DNA from 3 places in the Stappia sp. genome. Region 2 is predicted to be linked to each of the others. Evidence: predicted binding sites of a transcription regulator. Region 2 holds the regulator's gene; each other region holds the start of a gene.

Region 1 (3,259 bases), 2.2 Mb from region 2:
ATCGTGTCGCTGCGCGCGGCACTTGCCGGCGCGCCCGACATCGCGGTCGGCAATGTGGTCGGCTCCAACACCGCCAACATCCTGCTGATCCTCGGATTGACGGCGCTGATCGCCCCGCCGCCCACCCGACTTCCGGGCCTCGGCCGGGATCTCGTCGTGATGCTCGTCGCCGCCTTTGCCCTTGCCGCACTTGCCCGGATGGGGTCGGTCGAACGCGGCGCCGGCCTCGCCCTGCTCGCCGCCCTGGCCGCCTATCTCGCGGCGAGCGCCTGGCTTGCCCGCGGGCAGGACGGAGAGGCGGAGGGTCTTGCCGCCACGCTGTCGCCGCTGGCCGCCCTCGCCTTCGTCGGCGGCGGTCTGCTTGCGCTGATGGCCGGTGCGGATCTTCTGGTTCGCGGCGCCAGCGACCTCGCCCGCGCGGCCGGCATTTCCGAGGCGGTGATCGGCGTCACCGTCGTCGCCGTCGGCACCAGCCTGCCGGAGCTCGCGACCTCCATCGTCGCCGCCTGGCGGCGCCAGCCGGAGATCGCGGTCGGCAACGTCGTCGGCTCCAACATCTTCAACGTGCTCGCGATCCTCGGCGCGACGGCCCTCGTCTCGCCGCTGCCCATCGCGCAGAGCATCCGCCTCATCGACATTCCGGTGATGCTGGGCGCCTCGCTGGCGTTGGCGCTGCTGCTGTCGACGGGTCGCAGGGTGCCGCGCACCGCCGGCGCGGGGCTTCTCGCCGCCTATGTCGGCTACACCGCCTATCTTTTCATTTGACGGATCGCCCGCCCGCTCCGGGCCTTCAGCCGGGAAACTCCGCGTCGGGATCGCGGGCGAGCGTCTCGGCGCAATGGCGACGCAGGCGGTCGGACACGTCCTGCGGATCGCCGTCGAGGGCGTCGGGGTCGATGGGCGTTCCGAAATGCACCGGCACCGAGGCCCCCGTCTTGTTGAGCAACTCGTTGAAGACGGTCATGTCGCGCAATTCGGTGGAGATGCGGGCAAGCGCGTAGAACAGCCGCGAGTTGCGCCCGCCCATGTGCACCGGCACGACCGGCACGCGGTGCTTGCGCGCCAGTGCCACGGCCGAGGTCATCCACGGTCGCTCGGTCAGCCGCCCTTCGTGCATGTAGGCCAGCCGGCCGGAGGGAAACAGCACCACCGCCCGGTCGCGGTCGAAGGCCCGCGCGGCGGCGCGCAGGGTCTCCTTGGTCTTGTCGCGCGACTTGAACTCGGAGCGCCATTCGACCGGGACGATCATGTCCTCGAGCTTCGGATTGACGCGGATCGCATCGCGATTGGCGAAGATCGCAAGATCCGTGCGGCGGCTCTTGATGGCGTCGAACAGCACCACCCCGTCGGCGATGCCGGTCGGATGATTGGACACCAGCACCACGGCGCCGGTGCCCGGCACGCGGTCGAGCCCGCGCGTCTCGACCTTGAGCCGGAGCAACTCGCTCAGATAGGTGAAGACCTCGAGCCCGTTCATGCCGGCGATGGTGTCGGCCATCTCGACCGCGGGACGGTAGCGCAGCAGGGCATGGGCGAGCGGGCGCAGCAGCGGCCAATAGGGGCTCGCCATGACCTGCCGGCCCCGCTCGGCGATCAGCGTATCGACGATGTGTCCGTCGGCCCTGGCCCGGGTCGGCGGGGACAGCGACCGACCTCTGGCATGCCGGCCCCTGGCATGGGCGTGCTGGATCTCGTACATGGCCCCCGGACGCGCTCCCTGCCCTGCTCCCGTCATCGGACATTTGACCCGCATCGCCCTCATGTGTCCACCGGGGCGGGGACTTTCTTTCCGTCCGGCGACATGATCGAATGCACCCGCGCGGGGCCGATCGTCCGGACGGCCCCGCGCAAGGCTCGGCACTGTGTTCACCGTGAATGACAGCAAAATGACGGGCAAGGGAAGACGACATGCAGGCAGCGCACATCTGGTCCATGCTCGCCCGGGATGCCGAACAGGCGGCACAACACGGCATCCGCGCCCTGTTCGAGGCCGATCCGGACCGGTTTTCCCGGTTTTCCGTCGAGCTCGACGACCTGCTGGTCGATTTTTCCAAGCTTTCCTGGACGCACGACAGCCGCGCGCGGCTGCTCGATCTCGCCCGGGCCTGCGATGTGGAAGGGCGCCGCGACGCGATGGTCTCCGGCGCAGCGATCAACGAGACCGAACGCCGCGCCGTCCTGCATGTCGCCCTGCGCAACCGCACCGACGCGCCGATCCACGTCGACGGCCGCGACGTCATGCCCGGCGTGCGCGAGACGCTTCTCCGGCTCGGCGGCTTCGCGGACGCGGTGCGCTCCGGCATGGTCGGCGGCCATCGCGGCGCGCCCTTCACCGATGTCGTCAACATCGGCATCGGCGGGTCCGACCTCGGACCGGCGATGGCGTGCCGGGCGTTGGTGCCCTATGCCGACGGCCCGCGCCTGCATTTCGTCTCCAATGTCGACGGCGCGCATATCGCCGACACGCTCGCCGGGCTCGATCCGGCGCGCACCCTCTTCGTCGTGGCCTCCAAGACCTTCACCACCGTCGAGACGATGACCAACGCCGCCACGGCGCGCGCCTGGCTCGTCGCCGCCCTCGGCGAGGCGGCCGTGACGGATCACTTCGCGGCCGTCTCCACCGCCCGCGACAAGGTCGAGGCCTTCGGCATCGCGCCGGAGCGCGTCTTCGGCTTCTGGGACTGGGTGGGCGGCCGCTATTCGGTGTGGTCTGCCATCGGCCTGCCGGTGATGCTGGCGGTCGGGCCGGAGCGTTTCGCCGACTTCCTGGCCGGCGCGCAGGACATGGACCGCCACTTTCGCACCGCGCCGCTGGAGACGAACCTGCCGGTTCTTCTCGGGCTTGCCGGCATCTGGCATCGCAACCTGCTCGGTTATCCGACCCGCGCCGTCGTGCCCTACGACCAGCGCCTCGCCCGCCTGCCCGCCTATCTGCAGCAGCTTGACATGGAATCGAACGGCAAGCGGGTGACGCTTGCGGGCGATGCGGTGATGCGCGACACCGGCCCCGTCGTCTGGGGCGAGCCCGGCACCAACGGCCAGCACGCCTTCTTCCAGCTGCTGCACCAGGGCACGCAGATCGTGCCCTGCGAGTTCATCGTCGCCGCTGAAGGGCACGAGCCGCATCTGCGCGCGCATCACGACCTGCTTCTGGCCAATTGCCTGGCGCAGTCGGAAGCGCTGATGCGCGGACGGGCGCGCGAGGAGACCGAGGCGCTGCTGCGCGCGGCTGGCAAGAGCGAGGCCGAGGTCGCCCGCC
Region 2 (3,259 bases):
CGCCGGAGTTGGTACAGAACACCTTGTCCGCGAAGGTCGCCTCGCACAGCCGCTGCGCGAAACGCTCCTGCCCCTCGATGGCATAGAGGTTGGACACATGCCACAGCTTGTCCGCCTGCGCCTTGAGCGCGGCGACCAGATGCGGATGGCTGTGGCCGAGGGAGTTGACCGCGATGCCGGCGGCGCAATCGAGGAAACGGCGGCCGTCGGTGGTCTCCAGCCACACACCTTCCCCGCGGGCGAACTCCAGGTCCGCACGGTTGTAGGTCCGATAGAGAGATGACTCCGCCATATCCGCCTCGCTCCTGTCCGCCACGCCCATGACCGGCCGCTCCTGCGGACCCTACCGACCGGCCGTCGCGCGGGCCGACCCGCGTGCGGGCCGGGCATCAATCGTGATCGTCTCGCGTATCGTGATCGTCTCGAGATCCTCGTCGCGGACCGACCCGCCGGACGCCGCACCGCATCCCCCTGGCAGGACACTCCGCCGACCAAACACGCCCCAAAACAGACCAAACACGCCCCAAAACATATGTGCCGCCCGAAAGAGGCGGCACGGCAACTTGCGCCGTTATACACCGCGCGGACCTGAGAAAGTCAATCGAATAGGCAGGTCCCGCATCCTGCGCCCTTGAGTCAGCAAGCAGCCTTTTTTGGGGAAAACCGCCGCAATCCCCAGGTGAATCGGGCCGATGACTTGCAGAAAAAACGCGGCATATTGTAGTTTCTCAGTCAAGAAATACGACATCTCGTGTGCATGACTCACTTTCGCCCCAAAATCCGGCGATCAGCGGAGTGCCCGTAGGAGCGGGCCGGTAACCGGCCGTTAACCAGATGTCAGGTCCCGAACCAAGACGGAGTGTGGCGCATGTCCTGGACAAGCGAACGTGTCGAGCTGTTGAAGAAGCTCTGGGGTGACGGACTGAGCGCCAGCCAGATCGCCGGGGAGCTCGGCGGCGTGACACGCAATGCCGTCATCGGCAAGGTTCACAGGCTCGGGCTTTCGGGGCGGGCGAAGACCGCCGTCGCCGGCAACGCCAAGAGCCGCAAGACGGCGAAGACGGCCGCCAACGACAGCCAGACGCCGACGACCGCGCCCGAGAGCATGCCGCAGAGCGTCGGCGCGACCGCGCTCAAGGCCGAGACGGCGCCCGCGCCCCAGGCCAAGCCCGAGGAAAAGCCGGTCGCGGAACTCGTGCCCATCGCCAAGCGCGCCACCATCCTGACGCTCACCGAGCGCACCTGCAAATGGCCGATCGGCGATCCGACCAGCAAGGATTTCCACTTCTGCGGTCACGCGTCCAATCCGGGCGTTCCCTACTGCCCGTATCATTGCCGCATGGCCTATCAGCCGGCGACCGACCGGCGCCGCGACCGCTCCAAGGCCGCCGCCGGCTGACGGCGCCCTCGGCGCGGTGCGAGCCGCCAGGAGGGCCGGTTTCAGGACGGCCGGATCGGGATTTGAAAAAGGGCCCCAAGCGGGCTCCCTGCCTCTCCGATCCCGGATCTCCGCTTCGCGGCGCCCGGGATGACGACCTTGCAAGGCTTTGTCAGCAGTCTGAGGGCGCCGCGCGGCGCCCTTTTTGGTGTTGTCCGGATAGTGTTGTCCGGATCGTCGTCGCGAACGCGCGTGTCCTTGCCGAATGGACAGCGCGCGTTCGCGATCAGGACGCGGCGGCGAACTGGTCGTTGAAGGCGTAGCCCGCGCCGCGCACGGTGCGGATCGGATCCATCATCCGCCCCCGATTGATCGCCTTGCGCAGCCGGCCGACGTGGACGTCCACCGTGCGCTCGTCGACATAGACGTCATGGCCCCACACGCCGTCGAGCAGCTGCTCGCGCGAGAACACCCGGCCGGGCGACGTCATCAGGAACTCAAGCAGGCGGAACTCCGTGGGCCCGAGATGGATCTCGCGGCCCGCGCGGCGCACCCGGTGGGTCTCGCGGTCGAGCTCCAGATCGCCCGCCCGCAGAAGCGAGGACACGACCTCGGGCTTCGCCCGGCGCAACATGGCGCGCACCCGCGCCATGAGCTCGGGGATGGAGAAGGGTTTCACGACATAATCGTCGGCCCCGGTCGCCAGCCCGCGAATGCGCTCCTGCTCCTCGCCGCGCGCGGTGAGCATGATCACCGGCAGCCGCTCCGTTTCGCTGCGCGAGCGCAGACGACGGCACAGCTCGATGCCGGACAGGCCTGGCAGCATCCAGTCGAGAAGCAGAAGATCGGGCTGGCTTTCGCGCAGCAACAGTTCCGCCTCGTCGCCGCGCGTGCAGGTCTCGACGGTATAGCCTTCCGCCTCGAGGTTGTAGCGCAGCAGCAGGATGAGAGGTTCCTCGTCCTCGACAACAAGAACCTTCGGCATGCGTATCTACCCTTGTCTCGCCAGGTCCAATGGCGGCCGCGTCAGGACGCGGCGCCGACGCTCGTCTCGTCGACCTTCGGCCGCTCGTCCATCGGCTGGGTGCCCGTCACCATGTAGATGACGTTTTCCGCGATGTTGGTGGAGTGGTCGCCGATGCGCTCGATGTTCTTGGCGCAGAACAGAAGATGCGCGCACATGGTGATCTGGCGCGGGTCTTCCATCATGTAGGTGAGCAATTCGCGGAAGATCGAGGTGTAGAGCGCGTCGATCTCGTCGTCGCGGTCGCGCACCGTCTGGGCGGCTTCGTCGTCGCGATTGGCATAGGCATCGAGCACGGTCTTCATCTGCTGCTGCGCCAGCTCGCTCAAATGCTCGACGCCTTGCGCGAATTTCTTGCTGTCGAAGGCGCCTTCGATGGCGATGACGCGCTTGGCGACGTTCTTGGCCAGATCGCCGACCCGCTCCAGATCGTTGCAGATGCGCATGGCGGCGACCACGTCGCGCAGGTCCTGCGCCACCGGCTGACGGCGGGCGATCAGCAGAATGGTCTGCTCCTCGACCTCGTGCTGCAGAAGGTCGACGCGCCGGTCGGTGGAAATGACCCGGCGGGCGAGATCCTTGTCCATGCGCACCAGCGCGGAAATCGCGTCGGACAGCATGACTTCGGTGAGCCCGCCCATTTCCGACACGCGGCCGGCAACGGCTTTCAGCTCATCGTCGAAGGACGTCACTGTATGATCAGGCATTTTATAACTCCTAGACAGCGCGCGGATCTTGTCCCGGCGCCGGACGTCGCGGTATGCGTCCTCAGCCGAAGCGGCCGGTGATGTAGTCCTGGGTGCGCTTGTCGTGCGGGTTCGTGAAGATCTCCTTCGTCTCCCCTTCCTCGACCAGAT
Region 3 (3,259 bases), 1.5 Mb from region 2:
CTCGGCGGACGTGCTGGTGACCGCCGACACACCCGCGTGGTATCTGCATCTCGCGCTGCGGGCCGGCGGCTATCGGGCGATGAAGACCCAGATCCTCGGTTTCTGCGGCTTCCGTCCGGTGCGCTTCAAGACGTTTTCCTCGGTGCATGAGTCCAATCCCGATCAGCGCAAGGGCTGGATCGAGGCGGCGCGCGCTCGAGGGGCCGCGCTCTGACGGGCGTGCTCCGTCGGGCGGGGCGTCAGTCGGGATTGTCGGGAAACCAGCCGAAGACCGTCATGTCGAGCGTGGTCTTGGCGACGCGTTCGCGGCTCGTCATCAGCGGCTGCCCGCCGCGCTGGCGGTAGAAGCGCAGCGCGTCGGTATTGTCGGAGAGCACGCGGATCGCGAGTCCGTCGAGATGCAGGCGGGCAAGCGCGCTGCGGGTGGCGTGAAAGAGCTCCGTGCCGAAGCCGAGCCCCTGATGGTCGGGCCGGATGTAGAGCTCGTAGATCTCGCCCTCGAAGGGCAGTTCGCGCATGCGCGAGCGCCCGAAGGTGGCATAGCCCGCAGGTTGCCCGGAGACCGACAGGATCTGGATGCGCACGCCGCGCGAAAGGGCGGTGCGCCACCATTTCGGCCCGCGCCGCGAGATCATCCGCTCCAGTTCCACCCCGTCTATGATGCCGCGATAGGTCGTGCGCCACGCCGCTTCGTGAATGGCGGCGAGTGCGTCGGCATCGTCGTTGCGCGCGGGGCGCAGGGCAGTCAGGCCGAGACTCATGTACCAAGGATAGCGCTCTTTGCGCGCGGACAAAAGCAAAGCCGCAGCGGCGCGCGTTTGCGCAGGGCGCGCAGGGTCCTCGGTCGTTCCTGAAAAGCCGCTTCCGACGATGGATGATGGCAAACGGCCGGGGAGAAGGTCCGACGCGACGGCCGAATCCTGTGCGAAATCGCACTCGAAACCAGGGCCAAACCCGGGGCCGGATACAGGGCTGGATACAGGGATGAAAACGGTGCCGAAAACGGCGCCAAAAACGGCGCCGAAAACGGGAAAGGGCCGGCACTGTGTGCCGGCCCTTCCGGTTACCTACGCGTCCACGAGGGACAGGATCGAAGCCACGAAACCCCGGGGGGCTGGGGGGCTGTTGCGTACCGAGGTCTCGCGACCGGCGATCCGTTGGCAACATCGTCAAGATCGCCTGTCACCATGGCGCGGGAAGGGCTGCATTGGGGCAAAATCGTGAAATCTCGGCTCCGACGGCCGGCGCCCTTTCGGAAGGCGGCAACTCGATGCTTGCCAAACCCGAAGCCCGGGGCGCATCATGACACGACGATGACGCAACGCCGGCCGCAGGCAGGCGTGTGGGTCGGCAGGCAGGACGCGAACCGCAGGCGCCGGGTCCGGTCTCCACCGGGCCGCCCTTAACGGGCTGCTGCGAAGCACGGCACTGCTGCCATGAACGGGGCTGCTGCGAAGAAAAGCACTGCTGCCAGGAACGGCGCTGCTGCGAAGAACGGGACTTCGGCGTACGGGAGACGGCATGAGCGAATTCGACGCCGACGCATCGCGATTCCCCCGCTCGGGCCCCGGCCCGGGCGACGCCGACAGCGGCGAGCGGTCTGGCCCCGGCGGATCTTCCGCATCGCGCATGGTGCCCGTGGTGGCGTTTCACCGACGTGAACTGGATCTGATCCTGCGCATCTACGGCCAGCGGGTCGCCTCCGGCGAGTGGCGGGATTACGCCATCGATCACCTGAAGGACCGGGCCGTCTTCTCGATCTTTCGCCGGGCGTCGGAAATGCCTTTGTTCCGGGTCGAGAAGGTGCCGAAGAACGCCCGCCGCCAGGGCGCCTACGCGGTGGTGGGCACGGGCGGCACGGTGCTCAAGCGCGGCAGCGATCTGGCCCAGGTTCTCAAGGTCTTCGAGAAAAAGCGTCACCTGAGCGTCGTCTGACCCGAAGGTCCGTCGAAAGGTGGAAACCGCCGGCGGTCCGATGACCGCCGGCGGCTCTGTCCGGTCAGAAGCGCAGGTTCATGCGCGCGCTGAGGGCATGCGACTGCGCGCGGGCCCGATACTCGCCGGAATAGGCGAGCGTGCCGGACAGGCGCGCATCCTGTTCGCTCAGCGTGACACCGGCCGAAACCCGCGCGATATCGCGGCCGATCCCCAGATCGCCGGCGGCGACCGGTGCGCCGAGCAGCGTCGTGGCGCGGCTGTCGCCGAGAGCGCCGACGGCGCGCGCGTAGCCGAGATCGAGGTTGGGCGCGATCTCGAGCGTTTCGGAGATCGCATGCGCCGCGCCGGCGAGGCGCACACCGACGCCAAGGTCGGTCTGGGTCTGGCTGGCGGAGGCCGCCGTCAGCGAGAACACGCCGGCGCCCGTTTCCGTTGCGCTGCCGAGCCACTGGTGGACGAAGCGGGCCTGCGCATAGGGCTGCAGTGATCCAGCCAGCGTGTCGAAGCTCATGCCGATACGCGCGTTGCCCCAGGCGCCGATGTCCACCGCATCGCTGACGCCGGTCCAGGCGACGGCGCCACCTGCGCCGGCGATGGCCGTGCGGGTGGTGCTGGTCTCGAAGCGGCTCACGCCGGCCGCGCCTTCCGCGAAGAATCGCGACCCGGCATAGCCGCCGTAGGCGAGCGCGTGCAGGCCCGTGTCCTCGACCCGGTTGCCGCCGCCGCGCGTGTCGCCGGTGGTCACGCCAACGCCCGCGCCGAGGCGCAGACCCGCGCTCGGGCTCACGTCGAGACCGGTCATCAGACCGCCGCCGCGCGAGATCGTGGAGGGCGCGGTGGCGCTCGCCTGCGTCTGCGCGAAGCTGCCCATCGGCGACAGCCACCAGCGCAGCCGGCGCTCGCGGTCCGCCGGTGCATCGCCATGGGTGGAGACGGTGACCGTGCCCGGCAGGGCGTCCGCGGTTCCCTGGGGCGCGGCGAGGCCGGCGCCGATATCGGCGATCCGGCCGAGCGTGCGCGCCTGCGCGAAGGCGGCGTTGGAGAACACCACGCCGGTCTCGGCCGCCCGTGTCTGGGTCAGGTTTTCCAGATCGAGCAGGCCCCAGCCGTAGACCTCGTCGATGCCCGGAGCTCCGGCGTCGGTCGCGGTGGCGAGCACGAGTTGCGCAAGATCGGTCGCGGCCGCATTCGGGAACATTTCGCGGGCGACCGCCATCGCGCCGGTGACATGCGGCGCGGCCATCGAGGTGCCCGACATGCGCACGTAGTCGCCGTCGTTGGCGGTCGCGTAGATGCCCCCGGTCGTCTCGTCGTCGTCGCC

Evidence for each region. Region 2 encodes PhoB, which activates phosphate uptake and scavenging genes when phosphate is short. Its sites were predicted from a motif close to TGTCATNNANCTGTCAT; they were not measured.
Region 1: a site for PhoB is predicted at 1,876-1,892, ahead of ABL312_RS12005 (1-acyl-sn-glycerol-3-phosphate acyltransferase). Genes of this name have one in related genera too.
Region 3: a site for PhoB is predicted at 1,303-1,319, ahead of ABL312_RS16205 (DUF2794 domain-containing protein). Genes of this name have one in related genera too.

The regions. Positions count from the first base shown of each region.
Region 1 covers NZ_CP157793.1:2,672,977-2,676,235, forward strand. Annotated here, with positions in the region: gene ABL312_RS12000 (calcium/sodium antiporter) at 1-765, shown strand, start outside; gene ABL312_RS12005 (1-acyl-sn-glycerol-3-phosphate acyltransferase) at 791-1,699, opposite strand; gene pgi (glucose-6-phosphate isomerase) at 1,909-3,259, shown strand, end outside.
Region 2 covers NZ_CP157793.1:512,878-516,136, reverse strand. Annotated here, with positions in the region: gene ABL312_RS02350 (aspartate aminotransferase family protein) at 1-292, opposite strand, end outside; gene ABL312_RS02345 (GcrA family cell cycle regulator) at 869-1,399, shown strand; gene phoB (phosphate regulon transcriptional regulator PhoB) at 1,665-2,363, opposite strand; gene phoU (phosphate signaling complex protein PhoU) at 2,405-3,109, opposite strand; gene pstB (phosphate ABC transporter ATP-binding protein PstB) at 3,171-3,259, opposite strand, start outside.
Region 3 covers NZ_CP157793.1:3,639,353-3,642,611, reverse strand. Annotated here, with positions in the region: gene ABL312_RS16215 (NAD(P)H-dependent oxidoreductase) at 1-214, shown strand, start outside; gene ABL312_RS16210 (GNAT family N-acetyltransferase) at 240-761, opposite strand; gene ABL312_RS16205 (DUF2794 domain-containing protein) at 1,522-1,935, shown strand; gene ABL312_RS16200 (S8 family serine peptidase) at 2,000-3,259, opposite strand, start outside.